One region of the Streptomyces sp. NPDC041968 genome, then DNA from elsewhere that is predicted to be linked to it. Evidence: predicted binding sites of a transcription regulator. Region 1 holds the regulator's gene; the other holds the start of a gene.
The links. The regulator HspR, encoded in region 1, represses chaperone genes until heat shock. The targets are predictions, from matches to a motif close to TTGAGNNNNNNNNNCTCAA.

Region 1 (4,413 bases):
CCCGGCGAGATCAAGACCGAGGTCGAGGGCGCCGTCGCCGAGCTGAAGGAGAAGCTCAAGGGCGAGGACACCGCCGAGATCCGCACCGCCACCGAGAAGGTCGCCGCTGTCTCGCAGAAGCTGGGCCAGGCGATGTACGCCGACGCCCAGGGCGCGCAGGCCGCCGGCGGCGAGGCTCCCGGCGAGGGTGCCCAGGCCGGTGACAAGGGCGGGGACGACGACGTCGTCGACGCCGAGATCGTGGACGACGAGCGCAAGGACGGTGCCGCGTGACGGAGGAGACCCCGGGCTTCGAGGAGAAGCCCGACGTCCCCTCCGGCGCCAGCCCTGACGACGCCGAGCCGAAGGCCGCCGCCCCCTCTTCGGAGGAGGTCGCGGCCCCGGCCGGGGACGCGAGCGAGAACGCGGGCCTGGTGGCCCAGCTGGACCAGGTGCGCACCGCGCTCAACGAGCGCACGGCGGACCTCCAGCGCCTCCAGGCCGAGTACCAGAACTACCGCCGCCGGGTGGAGCGGGACCGCGTCGCGGTCAAGGAGGTCGCCGTCGCGAACCTCCTGTCCGAGCTGCTTCCCGTGCTCGACGACATCGGTCGCGCCCGGGAACACGGCGAACTGGTCGGTGGCTTCAAGTCCGTCGCGGAGTCGCTGGAGACCACGGTGGCCAAGCTCGGCCTCCAGCAGTTCGGCAAGGAGGGCGAGCCCTTCGACCCGACGATCCACGAAGCCCTGATGCACTCCTACGCACCGGACGTCACCGAGACGACCTGCGTGGCGATCCTGCAGCCCGGGTACCGGATCGGCGAGCGCACCATCCGCCCCGCGCGGGTGGCCGTGGCCGAGCCGCAGCCGGGTGCGCAGACGGTCAAGCCGGCCGAGGAGAGCACCGAGGCCAAGGAAGGCTCCGACGCCGTGGAGAACAAGGAGAGCGGTGGCCCGGACGAGGGCTGAGCTTGAGACGACGAGGAAGGAGGGACGTCGGGGATGAGCACCAAGGACTTCATCGAGAAGGACTACTACAAGGTTCTCGGCGTCCCCAAGGACGCCACCGAGGCCGAGATCAAGAAGGCGTACCGGAAGCTCGCCCGCGAGTTCCACCCGGACGCCAACAAGGGAAACGTCAAGGCGGAGGAGCGCTTCAAGGAGATCTCCGAGGCCAACGACATCCTCGGTGACCCCAAGAAGCGCAAGGAGTACGACGAGGCCCGCGCCCTCTTCGGCAACGGCGGTTTCCGCCCGGGGCCGGGCGCGGGCGGCGGCGGCACCTTCAACTTCGACCTGGGCGACCTCTTCGGAGGCGGCGCCCAGGGCGGGGGCCAGGGCGCCGGCGGCTTCGGCGGCGGCCTGGGCGACGTCTTCGGCGGGCTGTTCAACCGCACCGGTGCCGGCGGCCCCGGCACCGGCACGCGGACCCAGCCGCGCCGCGGCCAGGACATCGAGTCCGAGGTCACCCTCAGCTTCACCGAGGCCATCGAGGGCGCGACGGTCCCGCTGCGGATGTCGTCGCAGGCACCCTGCAAGGCCTGTTCGGGCACCGGCGACAAGAACGGCACGCCGCGCGTGTGCCCGACCTGCGTCGGCACCGGGCAGGTCGCCCGGGGTTCGGGCGGCGGCTTCTCGCTCACCGACCCGTGCCCGGACTGCAAGGGCCGCGGCCTGATCGCCGAGGACCCCTGCGACGTCTGCAAGGGCTCCGGACGCGCCAAGTCCTCCCGGACCATGCAGGTCCGCATCCCCGCCGGTGTCTCCGACGGGCAGCGCATCCGGCTGCGCGGCAAGGGCACACCGGGCGAGCGGGGCGGACCGGCGGGCGACCTGTACGTGGTCGTGCACGTCAAGGACCACCCCGTCTTCGGCCGCCGGGGTGACAACCTCACGGTCACCGTCCCGGTGACGTACGCCGAGGCGGCCCTCGGCGGCGAGGTCCGCGTCCCGACCCTGGGCGGGCCGCCGGTCACGCTGAAGCTGCCGGAGGGCACCCCCAACGGCCGCACCATGCGCGCCCGGGGCAAGGGAGCGGTCCGCAAGGACGGCACCCGCGGTGACCTCCTGGTCACCGTGGAGGTGAGTGTTCCGAAGGACCTGACGGGGAAGGCTCGTGACGCGCTGGAGGCGTATCGCGAGGCGACCGCGGAGGAGGATCCGCGGGCGGAGCTGTTCCAGGCCGCGAAGGGAGCTTGACGGGAATGGACGGTCGTCGACGCAATCCGTATGAACTGACCGAGGACACCCCGGTCTACGTCATCTCGGTGGCGGCCCAGCTCTCCGGTCTGCACCCGCAGACCCTGCGCCAGTACGACCGCCTCGGCCTGGTCTCCCCGGACCGCACGGCCGGGCGCGGTCGGCGCTACTCGGCCCGCGACATCGAACTGCTCCGCCAGGTGCAGCAGTTGTCGCAGGACGAGGGCATCAACCTGGCCGGAATCAAGCGCATCATCGAACTGGAGAACCAGGTCGCCGCGCTCCAGGCCCGCATGGCCGAGATGCAGGACGCCCTGGAGGGCGCGGCCACGGCGATGCGCCAGCGCGAGGCGGCGGTGCACGCGTCGTACCGCCGTGACCTGGTCCCCTACCAGGAGGTCCAGCAGACCAGCGCCCTGGTGGTGTGGCGGCCCAAACGGCACGGACAGTCCCCGGACTGACCGGCTCGCGCGGGCGGCGAAGGCCCGGTGGTCGAGCGGCCTCCGGGCCTGTTCGCAACGTTGCTGTCTCATTGGTCCAGTACTTCTTGACGATTTAGTGAAGACAGCGTTGGCTTCCCTCACCTGGGTCACCACAACACCCGTGTGTCGGAAGGTAAGCGCAGTGAACAGCCGTGCCCGTCGTATCGCCATATCCGTGGCAGCGTCCATGATGACCCTCTCGATGGCCGCCTGCGGGGTGCTGGGCGCGTCGGAGAGCAGCGACAAGGCGAGCCCGACCAAGGGCAACGACATCACCGTGGGCCTGCTGCTCCCGGAGAAGGCGAACACGCGCTACGACCTCTTCGACTACCCCTACTTCAAGGCGAAGGTCGCCGAACTCACGCGCGACCAGGGCAACGTCAAGTACGCCAACGCCGAGGCGAGCGCGTCGAAGCAGGCCGACCAGATGCAGCAGATGATCGACGAGCAGGTCGACGTGATCGTCCTGGACGCGGTCGACGCGAAGGCCGCCGGGGAGGGCGTCCAGAAGGCCAAGGACGCCGGCATCCCGGTCATCGCCTACGACCGCCTGGCCGAGGGCCCGATCGACGCGTACATCTCCTTCGACAACGAGCTGGTCGGCGAGGTCCAGGGCCGCTCCCTCGTCGAGGCGCTCGGCGACAACGCGGACAGCTCCGCGAAGATCGTCATGATGAACGGCTCGCCCACCGACCCGAACGCCAAGCAGTTCAAGGCGGGCGCGATGTCCGAGCTGAACGGCAAGGTGACGATCGCCCAGTCCTTCGACACCGCGGACTGGAAGCCGGAGAACGCCGAGGCGAACATGACCGAGGCGATCCAGAAGATCGGCAAGGACAACATCGCCGCCGTCTACTCCGCCAACGACGGCATGGCCGGCGGCATCATCAAGTCCCTGGAGGCCGCGGGCGTCACCGACCTGCCGCCGGTCACCGGCCAGGACGCGGAACTCGCCGCGGTGCAGCGGATCGTCACCGGCGAGCAGTACATGAGCGTGTACAAGTCCTACCCGCAGGAGGCGGAGAACGCCGCGGAGATGGCCGTGGCGCGGGTCCAGGGCCGGGACATCCAGTTCGACGCGCTCGCCCGCGAGAAGGTCGACAGCCCCACCCACAAGGGCATCCCCGCCCAGCTCGTCCCCGTCGTCGCCCTCACCCAGGCCAACATCAAGGGGACCATCATCGCGGACGGCTTCTACAAGGTCTCCGACATCTGCACGGCCAAGTACGAGGCGGCTTGCGCGGAGATGGGGCTGAAGTAGGGCGGTGCGGTCCTGACGCACCGCCCGGGCATCCGGGAGGAGCCGGTGCTTTCCGGCCGCTGCGCCGTGCCGAGCCGTGTTGCGGACCCGGTCCGGGCCGCGCATAGTTGCGCTGCGGAAAGTGCCGACCGGGGGGTGGGATGGGCGATGGCCGGGCACGGGGCTCAGGAGCATCCACACGGTGCCGACCGGCTGTGCGCGGCCGGGGATCGCCTGTACTCCCGGGCCGTACGACGAGGCCGGGTGCCCCGCCGGGACGCCGAGCCGGTGCCCTGTCTCCTCGAACTGGCCCTGCTGCACCCCGATCCCGACGACATGGACTGGCTGGTGCCGACCTCCCCGCAGGAGGTCATGACCCGGCTGCTGCGCGGGGTCCACGACGAGGTCAGCGCGAGCCAGCGGCGGGTGGGTTCGGCGGTGGAGGCCTTCGAGTGGTACGCGGGGCTGGGCCGCCAGCTCCAGACCCCGGTCGGCACGGAGGGCACGGCGATCC
Region 2 (4,413 bases), on a different contig from region 1:
TGCGCCGCTCCGCCGGTTCCTGGGCGGACTCCGGCACGTGGTGCGGCCGGCCGATCAGGGCCCGCAGGTCGGCGTCGGTGACGGTGAACGGCAGCTCCCGCTCGCCCAGCTCGTGCTGGGCCGCCACCTTGCGCAGCAGCCGGGCGATCGACCGCTCCAGGGTCCGCACGCCCGCCTCGCGGGTGTACTCGCCGGCCAGCTTGCGCAGCGCGCCCTCGTCGACCGCGACCTCGTCCCCGTCGAGCCCGGCCCGCTCCAGCTGGCGCGGGAGCAGGTGGTCGCGGGCGATGACGACCTTCTCGTCCTCGGTGTAGCCGTCGAGGCGGACCAGCTCCATGCGGTCGAGCAGGGCCTCCGGGATGGCCTCCAGGACGTTGGCCGTCGCGAGGAACACGACGTCGGACAGGTCCAGCTCTACCTCCAGGTAGTGGTCCCGGAAGGTGTGGTTCTGCGCCGGGTCGAGGACCTCCAGGAGGGCGGCGGCCGGGTCGCCCCGGAAGTCCGAGCCCACCTTGTCGATCTCGTCGAGGAGCACGACCGGGTTCATCGACCCGGCCTCCTTGACCGCCCGCACGATCCGGCCGGGCAGCGCACCGACGTACGTACGGCGGTGGCCGCGGATCTCGGCCTCGTCGCGGACGCCGCCGAGGGCGACACGGACGAACTTGCGGCCCATCGCGTGCGCGACGGACTCGCCGAGGGACGTCTTGCCGACGCCGGGCGGGCCGACGAGGGCGAGGACCGCACCACCACGCCGGCCGCCCACGACGCCCAGGCCCCGGTCGCCGCGCCGCTTGCGCACCGCCAGGTACTCGGTGATGCGGTCCTTGACGTCGTCCAACCCCGCGTGCTCGGCGTCCAGCACACCGCGGGCGCCCTGGATGTCGTAGGCGTCCTCGGTCCGCTCGTTCCACGGCATCTCCAGAACCGTGTCGAGCCAGGTGCGGATCCAGGAGCCCTCCGGGGACTGGTCGGAGGAGCGCTCCAGCTTGTCGACCTCCTTGAGGGCCGCCTCGCGGACCTTCTCGGGCAGGTCGGCGGCCTCGACGCGGGCGCGGTAGTCGTCGGACTCCTCGGCGGGGTCCTTGCCGTCGCCGTTCAGCTCCCGCAGCTCCTTGCGCACGGCCTCGAGCTGGCGGCGCAGCAGGAACTCCCGCTGCTGCCTGTCGACGCCCTCCTGGACGTCCTTGGCGATGGTCTCGGCGACGTCCTGCTCGGCGAGGTGGTCGCGCAGCTGCTGGGTGGCGAGCCTGAGGCGGGCGACCGGGTCGGTGGTCTCCAGCAGCTCGACCTTCTGCTCGGTGGTGAGGAAGGGCGAGTAGCCGGAGTTGTCGGCGAGCGCGGAGACGTCGTCGATGGCCTGGACCCGGTCCACGACCTGCCAGGCGCCGCGCTTGCGCAGCCAGGCGGTGGCGAGGGCCTTGTACTCCTTCGCCAGTTCGGCGACCTGGCCCGGCAGCGGCTCGGGCACGGTCTCGTCGACGCGCGTCCCCTCGACCCACAGCGCGGCGCCGGGCCCGGTGGTGCCGGCGCCGATCCGCACCCGGCCCCGGCCCCGGACCAGGGCGCCCGGGTCTCCGTCGGCGAGCCGGCCGACCTGCTCGACCGTGCCGAGGACGCCGGTCTTCGCGTAGGTGCCGTCGACGCGGGGGACGAGCAGGACACGGGGCTTGCCGGGTTCGGACCTGGCGGCGGCCTGGGCGGCCTCCACCGCGGCCCGGACCTCGGCGTCGCTCAGGTCCAGGGGGACGACCATGCCGGGCAGGACCACTTCGTCGTCGAGCGGCAGCACGGGCAGGGTGAGCGGTGTGAAGGCGGCGGACTCAGCAGCCATGATCTCCCCTTCGGCAGTCAAGTTGAGTTACATCGACTCAATGAAAGGGAGTCCCGTATTGTTCCCCGAGGCGTGTTCGCTGTGAGCGATCAAGCCGTGGAGCCGGTCGGGCGGCCAGGTGGAGCCGGTCGGCGCGTCCGGGCCGGGCACGCTCGGACGCTCGGCCCGCCCGAGTGAGAGCAAGGCGGGGGCCCGCGGCATTCCTCCCTGCCAGGATGGGCCGATGCCCCTCACTTCCCACGATCCCCACGACCTCCCCGAAGTGCTGGACCGTCGCGAGGGCCCGCACGGCGAGGTGGTCCTGCGCCGGCACGGGACGCTGCTGCAGATCATCGCGAACGGCTGCTTCCTCATGGACACCTCCGACGGACGCTCCGAGCGACGGCTGGTCGACGCGGCGGCCGACGCGCTCACCGCCTCCGGCGAGCGGCCCGCACCGCACCTGCTCATCGGCGGCCTCGGTGTCGGCTTCTCGCTCGCACACGCGGCGGCCGACCCGCGCTGGGGCCGTATCGCGGTCGTCGAGCGGGAGCGCGCCGTCATCGACTGGCACCGCGGCGGACCGCTGGCCGGGATGTCCGCCGAGGCGCTCGCCGACCCCCGCACGGAGATCGTCGAGGCGGATCTGATCGATCACGTCAATGAGACTTCCGCCACGTACGACGCGCTGTGCCTGGACATCGACAACGGCCCCGACTGGACCGTCACCGAGGGCAACGGCGGGCTGTACTCGGGGGCCGGACTGGCGGGATGCGCACGGGTGTTGAGACCCGGCGGGGTGCTTGCCGTGTGGTCTGCGCAGCCCTCTCCGGAATTCGAAGAAACCTTGCGTAATGCCGGGTTCCAGCAGGTGCGTACCGAAGAGATCCCCGTTGCCCGGGGCGTTCCGGACGTCGTCCACCTCGGCGTCGGGCCTGGATAGCAAAGGCGCGGTGACTCCCCGTACGCTGCTGACCTGACGCGGTCATTCAAGCGTCAATCGCAGTCATGCGCAGACGAGGGATCACCCCACTGATTCCGGTAAGCACACCTCAGGGGCGGGCGATGGAGCAGACACAGACCTCCCACAACGGCACGGCGACGGCCACCCAGGGCGCACAGCGCCGCGTGCTGGTGGTCGAGGACGACCAGACGATCGTGGACGCCATCGCGACCCGCCTGCGCGCCGAGGGCTTCCTGGTGCAGACGGCGGGCGACGGTCCGGCCGCCGTCGACACGGCCGAGGCGTGGCAGCCCGACCTGCTGATCCTCGACATCATGCTGCCCGGCTTCGACGGCCTGGAGGTCTGCCGTCGCGTGCAGGCCTCCCGCCCGGTGCCGGTGCTCATGCTCACCGCGCGCGACGACGAGACGGACATGCTGGTCGGGCTCGGCGTCGGCGCCGACGACTACATGACCAAGCCGTTCTCGATGCGTGAGCTGGCCGCGCGCGTGCACGTGCTGCTGCGCCGGGTGGAGCGGGCGGTCGTGGCCGCCTCCACGCCGCGCAGCGGCATCCTGCGCCTCGGCGAACTGGAGATCGACCACGCGCAGCGCCGGGTGCGGGTGCGCAGCGAGGACGTCCACCTCACCCCCACCGAGTTCGACCTGCTGGTGTGCCTCGCGAACACCCCGCGCGCGGTGCTCTCCCGTGAGCAGCTGCTGGCCGAGGTGTGGGACTGGGCGGACGCCTCCGGCACCCGGACCGTGGACAGCCACATCAAGGCGCTGCGCCGCAAGATCGGCGCCGAGCGCATCCGCACGGTGCACGGCGTGGGTTACGCGCTGGAGACGCCGACGCCATGAGCCGGGGACGGGAGGCCGCACGGAGGAGCCCCGGCCCCCGGACCACCGGGGATCCCTGGGGCGGTGTTCGCCCGTTCTCGATCAAGACCAAGCTGGGCGCGCTGGTCGTCACGTCGGTGCTGATCACCACGGGCCTTTCGGTGATCGCGGTGCACACCAAGACGGAGCTGCGCTTCATCACGGTCTTCTCGATGATCGCCACCCTGCTGATCACGCAGTTCGTGGCGCACTCGCTCACCGCTCCGCTGGACGAGATGAACGCCGTGGCCCGGTCGATCTCGCACGGCGACTACACGCGCCGGGTGCGCGAGAACCGCCGCGACGAACTGGGCGACCTGGCCGTCACCATCAACCGCATGGCCGACGACCTGGAGGCCCAGGACCGGCAGCGCAAGGAGCTGGTGGCGAACGTCTCGCACGAGCTGCGCACCCCGATCGCGGGGCTGCGCGCGGTGCTGGAGAACATCGTCGACGGGGTGACCGAGGCCGACCCGGAGACCATGCGGACGGCCCTCGGGCAGACGGAGCGGCTCGGCCGGCTGGTGGAGACGCTGCTGGACCTCTCCCGCCTGGACAACGGCGTCATACCGCTGCGCCAGAGGCGCTTCGAGGTGTGGCCGTACCTCTCCGGCGTGCTGAAGGAGGCCAACATGGTCGCCTCGGCGCGCGCGGGCATCGCCTCGGGCTCGGGCAGCCACACCCGCACCGACGTCCACCTGGCGCTCGACGTCTTCCCGTCGGACCTGACCGCGCACGCCGACCCCGAGCGCATCCACCAGGTCGTCGCCAACCTC

Region 2: lon (endopeptidase La) is a predicted target of HspR. The motif match lies at 1,857-1,875, and genes of this name have one in related genera.

Annotation. Positions count from the first base shown of each region.
Region 1 is NZ_JBVJCB010000003.1:366,365-370,777, forward strand. Features, by position in the region: gene dnaK (molecular chaperone DnaK) at 1-273, shown strand, start outside; gene grpE (nucleotide exchange factor GrpE) at 270-947, shown strand; gene dnaJ (molecular chaperone DnaJ) at 981-2,177, shown strand; gene ACZ6EG_RS09805 (heat shock protein transcriptional repressor HspR) at 2,183-2,638, shown strand; gene ACZ6EG_RS09810 (sugar ABC transporter substrate-binding protein) at 2,802-3,920, shown strand; gene ACZ6EG_RS09815 (helix-turn-helix transcriptional regulator) at 4,068-4,413, shown strand, end outside.
Region 2 is NZ_JBVJCB010000006.1:137,309-141,721, forward strand. Features, by position in the region: gene lon (endopeptidase La) at 1-1,834, opposite strand, end outside; gene ACZ6EG_RS16585 (spermine/spermidine synthase domain-containing protein) at 2,058-2,756, shown strand; gene ACZ6EG_RS16590 (response regulator transcription factor) at 2,879-3,619, shown strand; gene ACZ6EG_RS16595 (HAMP domain-containing sensor histidine kinase) at 3,616-4,413, shown strand, end outside.